4 regions of the Streptomyces sp. NPDC088745 genome follow, and region 3 is predicted to be linked to each of the others. Evidence: riboswitches for the same ligand, from Rfam matches in the RefSeq annotation. Region 3 holds a riboswitch; each other region holds the start of a gene.

The links. Region 3 has a riboswitch for cyclic di-AMP ahead of ACIP93_RS00365 (transglycosylase family protein). Riboswitches for the same ligand answer to the same signal wherever they lie in the genome.
Positions count from the first base shown of each region.
Region 1: another riboswitch for cyclic di-AMP. It lies ahead of ACIP93_RS16570 (peptidoglycan DD-metalloendopeptidase family protein); the one in region 3 lies ahead of ACIP93_RS00365 (transglycosylase family protein).
Region 2: another riboswitch for cyclic di-AMP. It lies ahead of ACIP93_RS13480 (M23 family metallopeptidase); the one in region 3 lies ahead of ACIP93_RS00365 (transglycosylase family protein).
Region 4: another riboswitch for cyclic di-AMP. It lies ahead of ACIP93_RS04565 (M23 family metallopeptidase); the one in region 3 lies ahead of ACIP93_RS00365 (transglycosylase family protein).

Region 1 is NZ_JBIVLB010000005.1:297,019-301,090, forward strand. It holds gene ACIP93_RS16550 (aspartate aminotransferase family protein) at 1-363, shown strand, start outside; gene ACIP93_RS16555 (helix-turn-helix domain-containing protein) at 432-1,040, shown strand; gene ACIP93_RS16560 (DUF6126 family protein) at 1,040-1,369, shown strand; gene ACIP93_RS16565 (tyrosine-protein phosphatase) at 1,379-2,179, opposite strand; cyclic di-AMP (ydaO/yuaA leader) riboswitch at 2,491-2,701, shown strand; gene ACIP93_RS16570 (peptidoglycan DD-metalloendopeptidase family protein) at 2,706-3,698, shown strand; gene ACIP93_RS16575 (SGNH/GDSL hydrolase family protein) at 3,884-4,072, shown strand, end outside.
Region 2 is NZ_JBIVLB010000004.1:133,480-137,551, reverse strand. It holds gene ACIP93_RS13490 (GNAT family N-acetyltransferase) at 1-1,251, opposite strand, end outside; gene ACIP93_RS13485 (HPr family phosphocarrier protein) at 1,402-1,683, shown strand; gene ACIP93_RS13480 (M23 family metallopeptidase) at 1,902-2,693, opposite strand; cyclic di-AMP (ydaO/yuaA leader) riboswitch at 2,708-2,875, opposite strand; gene ACIP93_RS13475 (M16 family metallopeptidase) at 3,128-4,072, opposite strand, start outside.
Region 3 is NZ_JBIVLB010000001.1:85,049-89,120, reverse strand. It holds gene ACIP93_RS00375 (cytochrome P450) at 1-1,187, shown strand, start outside; gene ACIP93_RS00370 (transglycosylase family protein) at 1,303-2,430, shown strand; cyclic di-AMP (ydaO/yuaA leader) riboswitch at 2,695-2,898, shown strand; gene ACIP93_RS00365 (transglycosylase family protein) at 2,901-3,614, shown strand.
Region 4 is NZ_JBIVLB010000001.1:998,465-1,002,536, reverse strand. It holds gene ACIP93_RS04570 (aldo/keto reductase) at 1-564, opposite strand, end outside; gene ACIP93_RS04565 (M23 family metallopeptidase) at 618-1,814, opposite strand; cyclic di-AMP (ydaO/yuaA leader) riboswitch at 2,012-2,145, opposite strand; gene ACIP93_RS04560 (PP2C family protein-serine/threonine phosphatase) at 2,379-3,527, opposite strand; tRNA gene ACIP93_RS04555 (tRNA-Met) at 3,812-3,885, opposite strand.

The DNA.
Region 1 (4,072 bases), on a different contig from region 3:
CTGACGGGGAAGTACGAGCTGCTGCACGACGTCCGCGGGCGCGGCCTCATGATCGGCATCGAGTTCGGGCGGCCGGCCTCGCTCGCGCTGCGCGGGCGCTGGGCGATGCTCCAGGCGGCCCGCAAGGGGCTCTTCGCGCAGATGGTCGTCGTGCCGCTGCTGCAGAAGCACCGGATCCTCACCCAGGTGTCCGGCGACCACCTGGAAGTGATCAAACTGATTCCACCGCTGACCGTGGGGGAGAAGGAGGTCGACCGCTTCGTGGACGCCTTCACCGCCGTGATGGACGACGCACACTCCGGCGGTGGCCTGATGTGGGACTTCGGCCGGACACTGGTGAAGCAGGCGGTCGCCCACCGTTGAACCGGCCTCTTTTGCCTCTGGGGCAAGAAGTTTGCCCCAGAGGTAAGCACTCTGGCTCAATGGACCGTATGACGCCACGCCTCGAAGAGGCGGCCGAGGGCTCGGCGGAACTGCCCTCCGTCGCTCCCCACCTGCGAGAACTCCGCCGCCGCGGCGGATTCACGCTGGAGGCCGCGGCCCGCCGCGCCGGGCTCTCGCCCGCGCACCTCTCCCGGCTGGAGACCGGACAGCGCCAGCCCTCGCTGCCGATGCTCCTCGCGCTGGCCCGGGTCTACGGCACGACCGTCTCCGAGGTCCTCGGCGAGACGGCGGCCGCCCCGGACGCCGTCGTGCGGGCCGGCGAGATGACCGCCCGCGAGGCCGACGGCTGGACGTACCGGCAGGCCGGCAGCCACGGCCGGGCCATGCAGGCGCTGCGCGTCCACGTGCCGCACGCCGCCCAGCGGGATCTCGTACGGGTCCATCCCGGCGAGGAGTGGCTGTACGTGCTCGAGGGGCGGCTGCGCCTGGTGCTCGGGGAGCGCGTGCACACCCTGGACGAGGGCGACAGCGCCCACTTCGACTCGCTCACCCCGCACCGGATCACCGCGGTGACGCCGCAGGGGGCCGAGCTGCTGTTCCTCCACACACTGATGCAGAGCACCGTCGCCGGGCTCTGCCTGCCCCAGGAGTCATGATGACCGAGTCCACCGCACAGCCGCCGGGACTCGCCCCCGCGCAGGGCTTCGTGAAGGCTCCCGGACCCGCCCCCGCCCAGCAGCTCACCGAGGCGCAGACCACCGCCCTGAGCGCCATCGCCCGCGCCGCCGACGAGGCGGCCCGCGCCGCCCGCCCCGGCTCCGACCGGGGCGCCGAGTGGCAGGACGGCGCGGGCAGGGCCGGCCCGGACGGATTCGTCGCGGACAAGGCGCCGCACGGCCTCGTGGTGCGGGTCTTCCTCTACATCGTGGTCGGGCACATCGTCGCGGCGTTCATCTTCCTGCTGTTCACGATCGGCGACGCCTGAGCGGCCCGGTCACTCCGTGAGCCGCTCGCGCAGCGCCTCGCGGACCCCGGGCGTCACCCGCAGTCCCCGTTCCAGGTAGGCGTCCGTGGTGCCCCAGGTCTCCTCGATGGTGGCGAAGGCCGCGTCCAGGTACTCCGCCCGGGCGTCGAAGAGCGGTGCGAGCAGGCGCATCACCTCGCCGTTCATGGCCTCCGGCGAGGCGCTGGAGCGGCGCACCCGGTAGCGGCGGTGCGGGTCGTTGGACTTCACGTAGTCCGCCCGGATCGCGTCCGGCTCCACGCCCACGGCCAGCAGCGTCACCGCGATCGACAGACCCGCGCGGTCCTTGCCCGCCGCGCAGTGCATCAGCGCCGGCACACTGTCCTCGGCCAGGGCGTGCAGCACCCGGCTGTGCTCCGCGGTGCGGTCCTTGATCATGCGGCGGTACGACGCCGTCATGCGCGCCGCGGCCTTGCCGTCGTCGAGGATCTCGCGCAACTGGTCGAGGTTGCCGTCGCGCACCATCATCCAGAACTCGGCGCCGTCCGCGGGGTCGCTCAGCGGGATGTTCACGTTCCGCACACCGGTCAGCTCGACGTCCGGGCCCTCCAGCTCCTGGTCCGCCGCGTTGCGGAAGTCGAAGATCGTGTGGAGTCCGAGCGAGTGGAAGAACGCCGTGTCGGACTCGGTGGCGTGCGCCAGGTGGCCGCTGCGGAAGAGCCGTCCGTAACGCGTCCGCCGGCTGTCCGCGGTGGGCAGCCCGCCCACGTCGCGGAAGTTCCGTACGCCTGCGAGATCCGGCTCGGCCGACGGCGATGCCTGCTGCGTCACGAGTGCTCCTCAAGGTCGTCCGCCGACGCGGGCACGCCGACGAGGGCCACGGGCCGACGATACGACAGAAGCGTCCCCATATGGGTGCCTGAGGCAACCGTCTGGGTCGTACGGGGGTGCGAGTGAGCAGAATCATAGAGCGAACCGTGACGTCTGCTGCCGAAGCGTCAAACGGCAGGCCAGAGGCGGGAGATGGCACCCGGGACGATTGCGCGCCACCGGGAGAATCGTGAAGAAGGCGTGTTCTGGCGAGGGAGAAAAGGGGAACGGCTTGTTCCGGCGGTCCGCACTCGCTTACGGTCACCGTCAATCCGGGTGGACCGCCGAATCCTGCCACCGCTCGGAGTCACTTTCCCTTTTTCTTCGTGTGGCAGGAGCGGGGGACCCAGGTAGTACGCCGTACCGGAGGACGACAGTCCGCCGGAACGGCTCGGGGTGAAGCAGCGCTCCCGGATGTGGAGCGCGGCCGGGCATCTCCAGCCCGAACCCGACAGCTCACCTCGCAGGCGCCGGAGAGGACATCGTCATGCCTGCTCAGGGTAAGCACCGCCGCCCGAAGTCCAGTTCCCCGCTCACCCGGGGCTTCGTCGCCGCCGGCACGGGCGGCGCCGCACTGGCCCTTCCGCTCATCGGCGCCACCGGTGCGAACGCCGCCGACCAGGGCGCCGCCCCCGTCGCGCTGCCGCAGGCCGCCGCCGAGGCGCAGCTTCCGCAGCAGCGCGCGGCCGAGCCCCGGCAGGCGGCCCCCGCCGCCGCGCCGAAGACCGGCACCCGTACGTACTCCGTGGTGTCCGGCGACAGCCTCTCGAAGATCGCCACGGACCAGGACGTGCGCGGCGGCTGGCAGAAGGTCTACGGCGACAACAGGGAGGTCGTCGGTGAGAACCCCTCGCTGATCTTCCCCGGCATGAAGCTCACCCTCGGCGGCAAGGCCCCCGCGGCCGCCGAGCGGAAGGCCACCGCCCCGGCCCCGCAGCAGCAGCGGACCGAGCGCGTGGAGCGCACCGACAAGCGCGCCGAGCAGCGCACCGAGAGCCGCGTCGAGCAGCGCTCCCAGAAGCGGACGGAGAAGCGGGCCGAGCAGCGCACCGAGAGCAAGCGGCAGACGCAGCGCTCCGGCTTCAGCGCCCCCGTCCCCTCGGGCGTCTCCACCCCCTACCGCGCCTCCGGCGGAAGCTGGTCCAGCGGTTACCACACCGGTGTCGACTTCCGCGCGTCCTCGGGCACCCCGGTCAAGGCCGTCGCCGCGGGCACCGTGGTCTCCGCCGGCTGGGGCGGCGCGTACGGCAACGAGGTCGTCATCCGGCACAACGACGGCCGCTACTCGCAGTACGCCCACCTCTCCGCGCTGGGCGTCCGCTCCGGCCAGAGCGTCTCCGGCGGCCAGCAGATCGGCTACTCCGGCTCCACCGGCAACTCCTCCGGCCCGCACCTGCACTTCGAGATCCGCACCGGCCCCGGCTACGGCTCGGACATCGACCCGCTGGGCTACCTGCGCAACAACGGCGTCCCGCTCTAGTACGGACCGCCCCCCACGGCCCACTCGCCCCCGCACCGGCCCCGGTGCGGGGGCGAGACGCGTATCCCGAAGCGCCACCCGCGTATTCCGGGTTGGGTGAATCTTGACCGGTGGCATATCTCACCCTCCGTCAACCCCTCCCTACGGTGGCGTAGGTCACTTGCGAAAGTGAAGGATGTGTCGACGTGGCAGACGATTCGACATCATTCAGCGCAGGCACCATCGGGTCGTACGCGGCGATCGGGGACAGCTTCACCGAAGGGGTCGGCGACCCCGGCCCCGGCGGCGCGTTCATCGGGTGGGCCGACCGGCTTGCCGTCCTCCTGGACGACCGGGTACCCGAACACACCTTCCGTTACGCAAACCTCGCCGTA
Region 2 (4,072 bases), on a different contig from region 3:
GTCGGCGCGGTTGCCCGCCGAGATGAAGGCGGAGACGCCCGCCCCGCGCCGGTGCAGCCCGGACAGCAGCGCGATGCCGATCGCCCCGGACTGGGCGAACAGGCCGATCCGTCCCCGGTCGGGCGAGCGGGGCGCGAGGGAGGCGTTCAGACGTACGGCGTCGGAGGTGTTGATGATGCCGAAGGCGTTGGGGCCGATGATGCGCATTCCGTACGAACGGGCCTGCCGCACCAGTTCCCGCTGCCGCTCCCGCCCCTCGGCCCCGCTCTCGGCGTATCCGGCGGCCAGGACGACCAGCCCCTGCACCCCGCTCTCGCCGCAGTCGGCGACCGCTTGCGGAACCTTCTCCGCCGGTACGACGAGGACCGCGAGGTCCACCGGGGCGCCGATCCCGGCGACGGAACGGTACGCGGGGACGCCTTCGAGCTCCGTGGTCTCCTCCGGCAGGGCGGCGTTGACCGCGTACGCACGGCCCGTGAAGCCCGCCCCGACGAGGTTGCGCAGCACCGTGCGGCCCACAGAGCGCGGGGAGCGGCCCGCGCCGACGACCACGACGGAGCCGGGCGCGAGGAGCCGCTGCACGGACCGGGCCTCGGCGCGGTGCTCGCGGGCGCGCTGCACGGCCAGGGAGCGGTCGGTGGGCTCCAGGTCGAATTCGAGGTGGACGACGCCGTCCTCGAAGGAGCGCTTCTGCTGGTAGCCGGCGTCCGTGAAGACCTTGATCATCTTGGTGTTGGCGGGCAGCACCTCGGCGACGAAGCGCCGGATGCCGCGCTCACGGGCCACGGCCCCGATGTGTTCGAGGACGGCGGAGGCGACCCCCCGGCCCTGGTGGGCGTCCTGCACCAGGAAGGCGACCTCGGCCTGGTCGGCGTCGGGTCCCGAGGCGGGCAGGCCGTCGGCGTCGATGCGGTCGTAGCGGACGGTGGCGATGAACTCGCCGCCCACGGTGACGGCCAGGCCCACCCGGTCGACGTAGTCGTGGTGGGTGAAACGGTGGACGTCCTTGGCGGACAGCCGGGGGTAGGGCGCGAAGAAGCGGTAGTACTTCGACTCGTCCGAGACCTGTTCGTAGAAGCTGACCAGCCGGTCGGCGTCCTGGGTGGTGATGGGCCGGATGCGCGCCGTTCCGCCGTCGCGCAGTACGACGTCGGCCTCCCAGTGGTCGGGGTACGCGTGCTCCGACTGGTCGGGACGCGCCCGCTCCGGCGCCCCGCCCACCTGATCCGCATCGTCCGCAGCCTTGGCCATGGTGTGCAGCCTACGACTCGCGGGGGTCCGGAGGGCGGGACAGTCTGGTCCTGTTCGGCCGGTCCTCCCCGGGACTTTCGCCGGGCAGAGCAGCCCGCACCACATGAGAGACTGGTCTAGACAACCAATAAGCACATGAAGGGCAACACCATGGTTGAGCGCCGCGTCACCGTCGGCTGGGCCGAGGGCCTGCACGCCCGCCCCGCCTCCATCTTCGTCCGCGCCGTCACGGCCACCGGCGTCCCCGTCACCATCGCCAAGGCGGGCGGCACCCCGGTCAACGCCGCGTCGATGCTGGCGCTGCTGGGCCTGGGCGCGCAGGGCGGCGAGGAGATCGTGCTGGCGTCCGAGGCCGAGGGCGCGGACGCCGCCCTGGACCGTCTCGCGAAGCTGGTCGCCGAGGGCCTGGACGAGCTCCCCGAGACCGTCTGAGACCCCCGCGGCCACGTGAGGCCGCGCCCGTACGGGCGAAATTCCCGCGCACGAGCCGCGGCATCCCGGATTCCGGGGGCCGCGGCTCGTGCCGTTCCCGGGAATGCCGGGAGCGGGCCGCGGCGTCCGGCGGGACCGGAGCGGGCCGCGGCGTCCGGCGGAACGCGAAAGGGCCCCGGCTCACGGGGAGCCGGGGCCCTTCCTTGTGGAGTTCGCGGTCAGACGCTGACGCCGTGCGCGCGCAGGTACGCGACGGGGTCGATGTCCGAGCCGTACTCGGGCGAGGTGCGGGCCTCGAAGTGCAGGTGCGGGCCGGTGGAGTTGCCGGTCGAGCCGGCCAGGCCTATCTGGTCGCCGGAGCCGACGCTCTGGCCGACCGAGACGCCGATCGAGGAGAGGTGGCCGTACTGGGTGTACGAGCCGTCGTTCATCCTGATCACGATGTTGTTGCCGTACGCGCCGCCCCAGCCGGCCTCGACGACCGTGCCGGCGCCGACGGCGACCACGGAGGTGCCGGAGGCGGCGTGGAAGTCGACGCCGGAGTGGCTGCCGGAGGACCACAGGGCGCCGCCGGACTTGTAGCTGGTGGAGACGTACGAACCGGCCACCGGCAGCCGGAAGGTGTTGAGGCGCTTGCGCTCGGCCTCGCGGGCGGCGCGCTCGCGGTCCTCGCGCTCCTTCTTGGCCCTCGCCTCGGCCTTGCGCTTGACCTCGGCCTTGCGCTCGGCCTCCGCCTTGCGGGCGGCCTCGGCCTCGTCCAGCACCTTCTGCTGCGCCTGGGCCTGCTCCTCGATCCGCTCGGCCACGACCTCGGCGGAGTGGTCCAGGGCGACGGCGCGGATGGTGCCGGTGTCCTCCGCGGCCAGGTCCTGCTCGGCGGCGAAGGCCTGCGGGGCCAGGGTTCCGATGACACCGGTCGTGGTGAGTGCGGCGACTCCGGCGATGTTGGCGCTCTTGCGCGACAGCACGGAGGGACGCCGGTGCTTCCCGGCGGCACGGGTGAACGCCATGGAGTGGCTGTTTCCTTTCCTTCCTTCTCGCCTACCGGGTTAGCTGACGGGTTCGGAGCAGGAAGGTCTCCTACGGACCCCACCCGCCCGTGCGGGCGATGGCGTCCGATTCACCCCAGGGACTCAAGTGGGTCCCCGGCTCCCCAGGCTCGCGCCTGACGGGGACTCGGCGATGACTGCCCGGTGCCGCGGTTGCGGCGCACTCTGACGGGCAGCCGGGTCGACGCTAAGCGGCACTTCTTTCAATCTCCAAACACACGGCCGCTTTTGTGAAGGAGCCCACACGGCAGACAGGCAACCTCCGCAACAAATCGGGCATACGGGAGGACCCCGACGACCGGGAAGCCGTCGGGGTCCTTTTCGTCCTGCTTTCCACCGGCCGCCCGGATGACCTTTGATCGGTCAAGCGGCCGGTGAACCGGTCGGCGGGCCGGTCAGCTCACGACCGTGACCTCGCCGATGTCCAACGCGCGCACCGGCTCCACGATCCGGGACGCGTCGCCGACCAGGACCGTGACCAGCCTGTCCACCGGGAAGGCGTTCACCACCGCGGCGGTGGCCTCCACGGTGCCGGTCGCGGCCAGCCGCGCGTACAGCTGGGCCTGGAAGTCGTCGGGCAGGTGCTGCTCGACCTGGTCGGCCAGCGTGCCCGCGACCGCCGAGGCCGTCTCGTACTTGAGCGGGGCGACCCCGACCAGGTTCTGCACGGCGACGTCGCGCTCGGCGTCGGTGAGTCCCTCGGCCGCGAGCGTCCGCAGGACCTTCCACAGGTCCTCCAGGGCGGGCCCGGTCGACTCGGTGTCCACGGAGCCGCTGATGGCCAGCATGGCGGCGCCCGTGCCGTCCTCGGCGGAGCGCAGCACCTGGCCGAAGGCACGCACGCCGTAGGTGTAGCCCTTCTCCTCGCGCAGGACGCGGTCCAGGCGGGAGGTGAGGGTGCCGCCGAGACAGTACGTACCGAGCACCTGGGCGGGCCAGACGCGGTCGTGCCGGTCGGCGCCGATGCGGCCGATCAGGAGCTGGGTCTGGACCGCGCCGGGGCGGTCCACGACGACCACGCGGCCCGTGTCGTCGGCGGTGATCGCCGGAACGGGGCGCGGGGCCGCCGTGCCGCCCGTCCAGGCGCCCAGGGTCTCGGCCAGGACCGCGTCCAGGTCGATGCCGGTGAGGTCGCCGACGACGACCGCCGTGGCGGTGGCCGGGCGGACGTGCGTCTCGTAGAAGGCGCGCACGGCCGCGGAGTCGATGTTCTTGACCGTCTCCTCGGTGCCCTGGCGGGGGCGCGACATGCGCAGGTCCGCCGGGAACAGCTCGTGGGAGAGCTGCTTGGCGGCCCGACGGGACGGGTTGGCCGCCTCGTGCGGGAGCTCGTCGAGCCG
Region 3 (4,072 bases):
CGCCCGTGCACCGCACCCGGCTCCCCAGCGGGGTCGAGGCCTGGCTGGTGACCCGGTACGCCGACGCCAAGCAGGCCCTCGCCGACCAGCGGCTCAGCAAGAACCCGGCGAACCACGCCGGCTCCGCGCACGCCAAGGGCAAGACGGGCATCCCCGGCGAGCGCAGTGCCGACCTCATGACGCACCTGCTCAACATCGACCCGCCGGACCACACCCGGCTGCGCCGCCTCGTGTCCAAGGCGTTCACCCCGCGCACGGTCGCCGAGTTCGCCCCCCGCGTGCAGGAGCTCACCGACCGGCTCATCGACGGTTTCGCGGACCGGGGGTCCGCCGACCTCATCCACGAGTTCGCCTTCCCCCTGCCCATCTACGCGATCTGCGACCTGCTGGGCGTGCCCCGCGAGGACCAGGACGACTTCCGGGACTGGGCCGGGATGATGATCCGGCACGGCGGCGGGCCGCGCGGGGGCGTGGCCCGGTCGGTGAAGAAGATGCGCGACTACCTCGCCGAGCTGATCCACCGCAAGCGCGAGGACCTCGGGGACGACCTCATCTCCGACCTCATCCGGGCCGGCGACCACGGCGAGCACCTCACCGAGAACGAAGCCGCCGCGATGGCGTTCATCCTGCTCTTCGCGGGCTTCGAGACGACCGTCAACCTGATCGGCAACGGAACGTACGCCCTCCTGCGCCACCCGGAGCAGCGCGAGCGGCTCCAAGCGGCCCTCGCCGCGGGCGACACCGCCCTCCTCGCCACCGGCGTCGAGGAACTGCTCCGCTACGACGGGCCCGTCGAACTCGCCACCTGGCGGTACGCCACCGAACCGCTCACCCTCGGCGGGCAGCCGATCGCGGTGGGCGACCCCGTGCTCGTCGTGCTCGCGGCCGCCGACCGCGACCCCGAGCGGTTCCACGATCCGGACACCCTCGATCTCAGCCGTCGGGACAATCAGCATCTCGGGTACGGGCACGGCATCCACTACTGCCTCGGCGCCCCCCTCGCGCGGCTCGAAGCGCAGACCGCGCTGGCGACCCTGCTGACCCGTCTTCCTGACCTGCGACTCGCGGCGGAACCTGCTGATTTGCGGTGGCGCGGCGGGCTCATCATGCGCGGACTGCGCACGCTGCCGGTGGAGTTCGGAAGCGGCGTGCGGGGCACCGGAAATGACCGGTCGGCAGCGATGTGACCTTTACGTGATCTCCGCTGCACCGACTTGTGACGGGTGTTCGACTGCGGCTACGTTCACGGGCGACCCGGCTGTTTCGCCAGAAGCCGAGTCACCGTCAGCGAAAGGCAACCGCATGCGTTCCGGGAACGGTAAACACCGCCGCCCGCGTCAGGCCCCCGCACTCGTCGTCGCCGCCGGGGTCACCGGCTCCGCGCTCGCGATTCCGCTTCTCGGCGCCACCAGCGCCGGAGCGGTCGAGGCAGGTGCCTGGGACCGCGTCGCCGAGTGCGAGAGCGGCGGTGCGTGGAGCGCCGACCTGGGCAACGGGCACTACGGCGGGCTCCAGTTCTCCCAGGACAAGTGGGAGCAGTACGGCGGCGACGCCTACGCCCCGCGGGCCGACCTCGCCAGCCGCTCGCAGCAGATCGAGGTGGCCGAGAAGGTCTTCCGGGCCGAGGGCCCGCAGGCCTGGCCGAGCTGCGCCGTCATCTCCGGGCTCGCCCCGGGCGGCGGCGGGCAGTCCGGTTCCGGTTCCGGCGGGGCGGGAGTGGACGCCGCCGACCCCGGCGCGATCGCCGGCATCGACTCCCGTACGCCTCCCACGCCCCCGGCGCACTCCGCGAAGCCGGACGCGGCGGACGGCGCGGCGGCCGACGCCGGGCCCGGCGACGACACCCCGGCGGGCGACCGGCCCCTGGGCGACCAGGCCCCGGGCGACCGGACCCCCGGCGCCGTCCCGAGCGGCGACGCCTCCGCGACCCCGGACCCGAACGCCGGCACGCCCGACGCCGGCACCGCCGTCCCCGTCGAGCCCACCCCCGGCTCCAGCGTCTCGCCCAGCACCGGGCCGGGCGGCGACGCCACCACGCCCCCGGGCGTGCCCGACGCCACCGGCGCCCCGGGCGCCGAGGACCGGGGCACGTCCGGCACCGGCAAGCACCGCGGCGTGCCCGCGCCGGAGAACTCCTCCCTCGTACCGGACGATTCGCCCGAAGGGGAACTCGCCGAGCGGGACGCCGGGCGGCACGCCTCGCGGGGCGGCGGCGAGAAGGGGCCGGGCGGCGCGCCCGAGCAGGAGTCGTACACCGTGCGCCCCGGTGACAACCTCTGGCACATCGCGGACGCCGCGGAGGTCCCCGGCGGCTGGTCGGCCCTCTACGAGGCCAACAAGAAGTCCCTCGGCACCGACCCCGACCTCATCAAGCCTGGTCAGCACCTGGATCTGAGCGAGGGTCAGACCGCGGAGAAGAGCGAAAAGTAGGGGTGGTTGGGGGGCTTGTGTCCACATTTGCGCAAGTGAGACATGAGTCTCTTCGCCCCAACTGGCGCGTCCCTTCGGGCGACTCCCGGTAAGCCCCCTCTGACCTGCGTAAACGCAAGGGAGGAGAGGGCAAGTACGGGGCAGATGTCCCGGATGTGCCTCTTTGAACATCCGGGGCACCTGTGATTACGGTCGTCATCGCTCGCCACCGGTGAGCACCGGAGCCCGCACGCCGAATCCTGCCGGCGGGCCTCGGCAGCAGTCGTCGCGAAAGCGCCGTAGGCAGGAGCGGGGGACCCAAGGTAAGTGCCGGGCCCGGACGTTGAGAGACGTGACGGGAACGGCTTGGGGTGAAGCCGCCGAAACGGAATGCCGCAGCAAGCAGTGTGCGGAAATCCGGACCGGAGGCCGGGCGAACTCACAGCCCGAACCCGACAGCTCACCTCGAAGGCGTCGGTGAGGGAATATCCATGTCGCTTTTCAGCAGCAAGGGCAAGCACCGCCGTCCGTCCAAGGCCACCCGTGCCGCCGCCATCGCCGGCGTCACCGGTGTCGCGGTCGCCGCCCCGCTGATGGGGGCCACCTCGGCCTCCGCCGCCTCCGTCGACACCTGGGACGCCGTTGCCCAGTGCGAGTCCGGCGGCAACTGGTCCATCAACACGGGCAACGGCTACTACGGCGGCCTGCAGTTCACGAACTCCTCGTGGGCCGCCGCCGGTGGCACCAAGTACGCCCCGCGCGCCGACCTGGCCACCAAGGGCCAGCAGATCGCCACCGCCGAGAAGCTGCTCAAGATCCAGGGCCCCGGCGCCTGGGCCTGCGCCGGTGCGGGCAACCTGAGCAACGACGGTGTCGACCCGGGCGTCAGCACGGGCTCCGGCTCCTCGCAGAAGTCCGCGAAGTCCACCAAGTCCGTGAAGTCCGCCCCCAAGGCGGAGAAGAAGCGCGAGGCCCCGGCCGCCTCCCGCAGCCAGACCCGCTCGGTGCCGAAGGTCGAGTCCAAGGCCGGTGGCCCGATCAAGAAGGGTGACGGCGAGTACCAGGTGAAGGCCGGCGACACCCTGTCGAAGATCGCCGAGGCGAAGAACGTCAAGGGCGGCTGGCAGCACATCGCAGACCTCAATGAGGACGTCGTCTCCGACGCCGACCTCATCTTCCCGGGTCAGCAGCTCCACCTGCGCTGATCCAGCGGGGACCGACGGCCCACCCCCGTCCGTCCCCGCCCCGCGGGAACCCCGGCGGCCCACCCCCGCCCGGTTCCCGCACCGCGGACCTCCGGCGGCCCACCCCCGCCCGGAGTCCGCAGCGGAAGGGGGCGGCTCACCCCCGCCCCCTTCCGCACCCCCGGCCCCGGCCGGACGCGACTTCCCCCCGAACGCGTCCCGCCGGGGCCGTCCCCTGTACGGGCGGGCGCCGCCGGCCGCGTCGGCCCGACAGGGCTCACCCGTGCGCGTCAGCACTCAGGCGTGCGCACGGGCCGTGCTCGCGGGAGAACGGATCCGTGACCCTCGGTGAGGTCACCGGGGTCCTTCGTCCTGTATTACAGGCATTCGGGCATCTTTTCGTCCCAGCGTGCGGTCGATCGGCTGGCCGATGCCCCGGAGCCGGTTAGGCTCTTGTCGCAAGGCCGAAAGAGACCCTG
Region 4 (4,072 bases), 910 kb from region 3:
CAGGTTGTACTGCGGCTGGAGCGCGCTGTACCTCGCCAGGCCCTCGCGCTCGGCGAAGTCCAGCGACTCGCGCAGCCGGTCGGGCGCGATGTTGGAGGCGCCCACCGCGCGCACCTTGCCGTCCCGTACGAGCCGGTCGAGAGCGGTGACGATCTCCTCGACCGGCACGGCCGGGTCGTCGAAGTGCGTGTAGTAGAGGTCGATGTACTCGGTGCCCAGGCGGCGCAACGACGCCTCGGCGGCGGCCTTGACGGTGGTGGCGGACAGGCCCTTGTAGGAGGGGTGCGCGCCGACCTTGGTGGCGATCACGACCTCGTCCCGGTTGCCCCGGGCGGCCAGCCACTCGCCGAGGACGCGCTCGGACTCGCCGCCCTCGTTGCCCGGCGCCCAGGCCGAGTAGGAGTCGGCGCTGTCCACGAAGTTGCCCCCGCCCGCGACGTACGCGTCGAGGACGGCGAAGGACTGGTCGCGGTCGGCGGTCCAGCCGAAGACGTTGCCGCCGAGGGCGAGCGGGAAGACGTCGAGACCGGAGCCGCCCAGCGGGCGGAGAGGGGAGGAAGTCATGCCGTACGACAACCACCGGGCCCGCCGGGCCTATTCCGTGTACGGGTCAGGGATCAGACGGTGAGGCCCTTGCCGCGCAGCCAGGCCGCCGGGTCGACGCCGGCGCCGCCGGGGGTGTGGACTTCGAGGTGCAGGTGCGGTCCGGTGACGTTGCCGGTGGCGCCCACGTTGCCGATGGTCTGGCCGGTGGCGACGCCGGTGCCCGCCGCGACGTTCATCTGCGAGAGGTGGCAGTACCAGATCTCGGTGCCGTCCTTCAGCTCCAGCACGACGCGGTAGCCGTACGAACCGGACCAGCCGGCCGACGTGACGGTGCCGCCGTGCACGGCCTTGACCGGGGTGCCGGTCGGGGCGGCGAAGTCGAGCCCGGTGTGCTGTCCGGAGGACCACATCGAACCGGACTGGCCGTAGGTCGAGGTGAGGGTGTACGAGGAGGTGGGCAGCGAGTAGCTCGCGGCCAGCCTGGCGAGGCGCGCGGCCTCCGCCTCGGCCTTCGCCTCCGCCTCGGCGGCGGCCTTCTCGCGGGCTTCCTTCTCCGCCTTCTCCTTCTCGGCCTGCCGCGCCGTGGCGTCGGCCTGCTGCTGCGCCTTCTTCGCCTCGGCCGCGGCGTCCTGCACGGCCTTGTCGCGGGCCTCCTGCCGGACGGCCTCGTCGGCCACCGTGCGCTGCTGCTCGGCCTGCTGGAGGATGCGGGCGCGCAGGCTCTCCCCGGCGCCGGCGGGCTGCTGCCCGGCCGAGGCGGGGGTCGCGGCGGCGGCCGGCGCGGCGGCGACGGTCACGCCCGCCTCCGCGGGAGCCTCTTCGGCGGAGTCGGAGAGCAGGGCGCCCACGCCCGGCAGCGACGTGGCGTCCGGCAGCGAGTCGGCGAGCGAGTCCAGGGACTCGGCGAGCTGGTCCGGCAGGGATATCGACACGGCGGGCTTGTCCTGCGCGGTGGCGATGCCGCCCGCGCCGACGGCGGCGATCACGCCGACGCCGAGGACCGTGGAGCTGCGGGCGAGGGAGCCGCGCTGCTTGGCGACCCGGTGCTTGCCGCGCAGCGGGGCGGCGGAGTCGGCGGTGGGGTTCCACTCGTCGGCGGAGGCCGGTGGGGCGTCCGGGGCGAAGGGGGCGTCCGGGGCGGAGGCGGATTCCGGGGTCCCGAACGCGGCGAAGCCGTCGAAGCCGTCGCGCCCCTGCTGCTGCGGGATCAGCGGGCCCTGCGGAGACTGCGGGACCTGCACGGCCTCTGCGGCCCGCACGGCCTGCATCGGCTGGGTGACCTGCGCGGCCTGCGGAACTCCGGCGGCTGCGACGGCTTCGGGAGCGTGCGGAGCGAGAACGGCGGTGGCCCCGGTCCCCGTCCCGTACTCGTCGCCGGGGACTCCGTAAGCCGTGTAGGACAAAGCGGGGGCCGAGAAAGCGGGGGCTGCGGGGGCAGGCCTGTTGGACGCCACGGAGGCGCGCTCCTTTCCTTCCTTCTCGCCTACCGGGTTAGCTGACGGGTTCGGAGCAGGAAGGTCTCCTACGGGCCGGGTCGGGCCCGATTCACCCCAAGTGGTGGTTCCCCGGTTTCCTCACGGAATTCGGCGCACGCGCACGGCGCCGTCTCTGACGACGGCTGGGACGACCGTGCTGCGTTATCGAACGTTAATAGACATGTGACCGGAATTCCAAGCCGTCCCTCTTGATCCTTAACGCTCCGCAGTCACCTTTGGCCAGGACATTTCCGCTTATCTACCAGCGAACTGACGCCATCTCAGCGTCCCGGCCGCCCCGGCGGCCCCAGAACGCCCTGATCACCTCTGCCGCCCGCCCGACACCTCGTGCCCCCCTCACGGACGTTTGATGATCTCCACCGTCCGCCGCCGCGCCGGCTGCCCCACGCCCGGCCGCCCCACCGCGAGCAGCGCCATGTCGTCCGTCTGCTTGCCGCCGGTGTGCACCCGTACGTCACTGGTCAGCGCGTCCAGTACGGCATCGGGCCCGGGGAAGAGCGAATGCCGCAGCCGCACCGCCGGGTCGTAGAACCGGCCCGCCCCGTCCCGCGCCTCGGACAGGCCGTCGGTGTAGAACACGAGCATCGAACCCGCCGGGTACGCGAACTCCTTGGCCCGGTCCGGCCAGTCCCCCAGCTCCCCCATGCCCAGCGGCAGCGCGAACTCGTCCGGCTCCAGCTCGTCCAGTTCCCCGTCCGCGTACAGCAGCAGCGGCTCGGGATGCCCCCGGTTCACCAGGCGTACGACGCCCTCCGCGCGCGGGATCTCGGCGAGCACCGCCGTGGTGAAGCCCTCCAGCGCGTCCAGCCCCTCGCGCCGGGCGCCCTCGCGCTCCAGGGCCCGTTCCAGGCGCCGCGCGACGCCCTCCAGGCAGCTCTCCGTCTCGGCCGCCTCCCGGAACGCGCCGACCACCACCGCCACCGCCTCGACGGCCTCAAGTCCCTTGCCCCGTACGTCGCCCACCACGAGCCGCACCCCGTACGGCGTGTCCTGCACGGCGAAGAGGTCGCCGCCGATGAACGCGTCCGCCTCGGCCGCCTCGTACCGCGCGGCGATCTCCAGACCGCCGATGCGGGCCGGCGGGACCGGCACCACGGCCCGCTGCGCGGCCTCCGCGATGACCCGCACCGAGGCGAGCTGCCGCCCGCTGCGCCGCACGACCCGGTTGATCAGGATCGCCAGCACGGACACGGTGAGCACCGTGACCAGCTCCGTCGCGCTCACCACGGACGTCAGGGCGTCGTCGCAGATCCGCAGCCCCATCACGGCCAGCACGGAGGCGAGGGCCGTGAGCCCGGTGTTGGCCGGCGAGAAGAAGGGGGCCGCCACCAGCGGCGCGGCGGCGAACAGCGGCGAGGCGGTGAAGTCGGATGGCGTCAGCGCGTCGAAGAAGATCCCGCCGACGATCATCAGCGCGGGCAGCGCCCGTACGAACCGGCGCGTCGTGCGGCCGCTCTCCCGGGACGGACCGGGGACGCCGGGCATGCCGGGAGGACCGGACGCGCGGGGCGTGCCGGGCCCGCTGGACGCACTCCCCCCGGGCCCGCCGCCGGCGTCGCCCCCACGTCCGTCGCGCCCGTACCCCGCCACCGTCAGCTCTCCTGCCCAGGTCCGCACCGGGTGCGGACGGTACCGCTCCCCACCCAGGCTGGCCGGAGCCGCGCCGTACGGCGAATCGGCGTCCGCCGTACGGGTGACGGACGCGGCACCGCGCGGACATGCCGAAGGCCCGGAATCCTTGACGGACTCCGGGCCTTCGGACCACTGAGTAGCGGGGACAGGATTTGAACCTGCGACCTCTGGGTTATGAGCCCAGCGAGCTACCGAGCTGCTCCACCCCGCGTCGGTAGACACCAGCCTACGCCATCCCCGGCACCCCTCGCGACCACCTTGCCGCGCCGCACCCGCTCGCGGCCCTGCCTCTACCCTGGTGCCCGCACGTGACCGAATCGAACAGCGCGACGAACGGGATGTGACAGGTGTCGGGGGCGAACGGTGCGGAGCTGACGGGCAGGGTGCTGGGCGGTCGT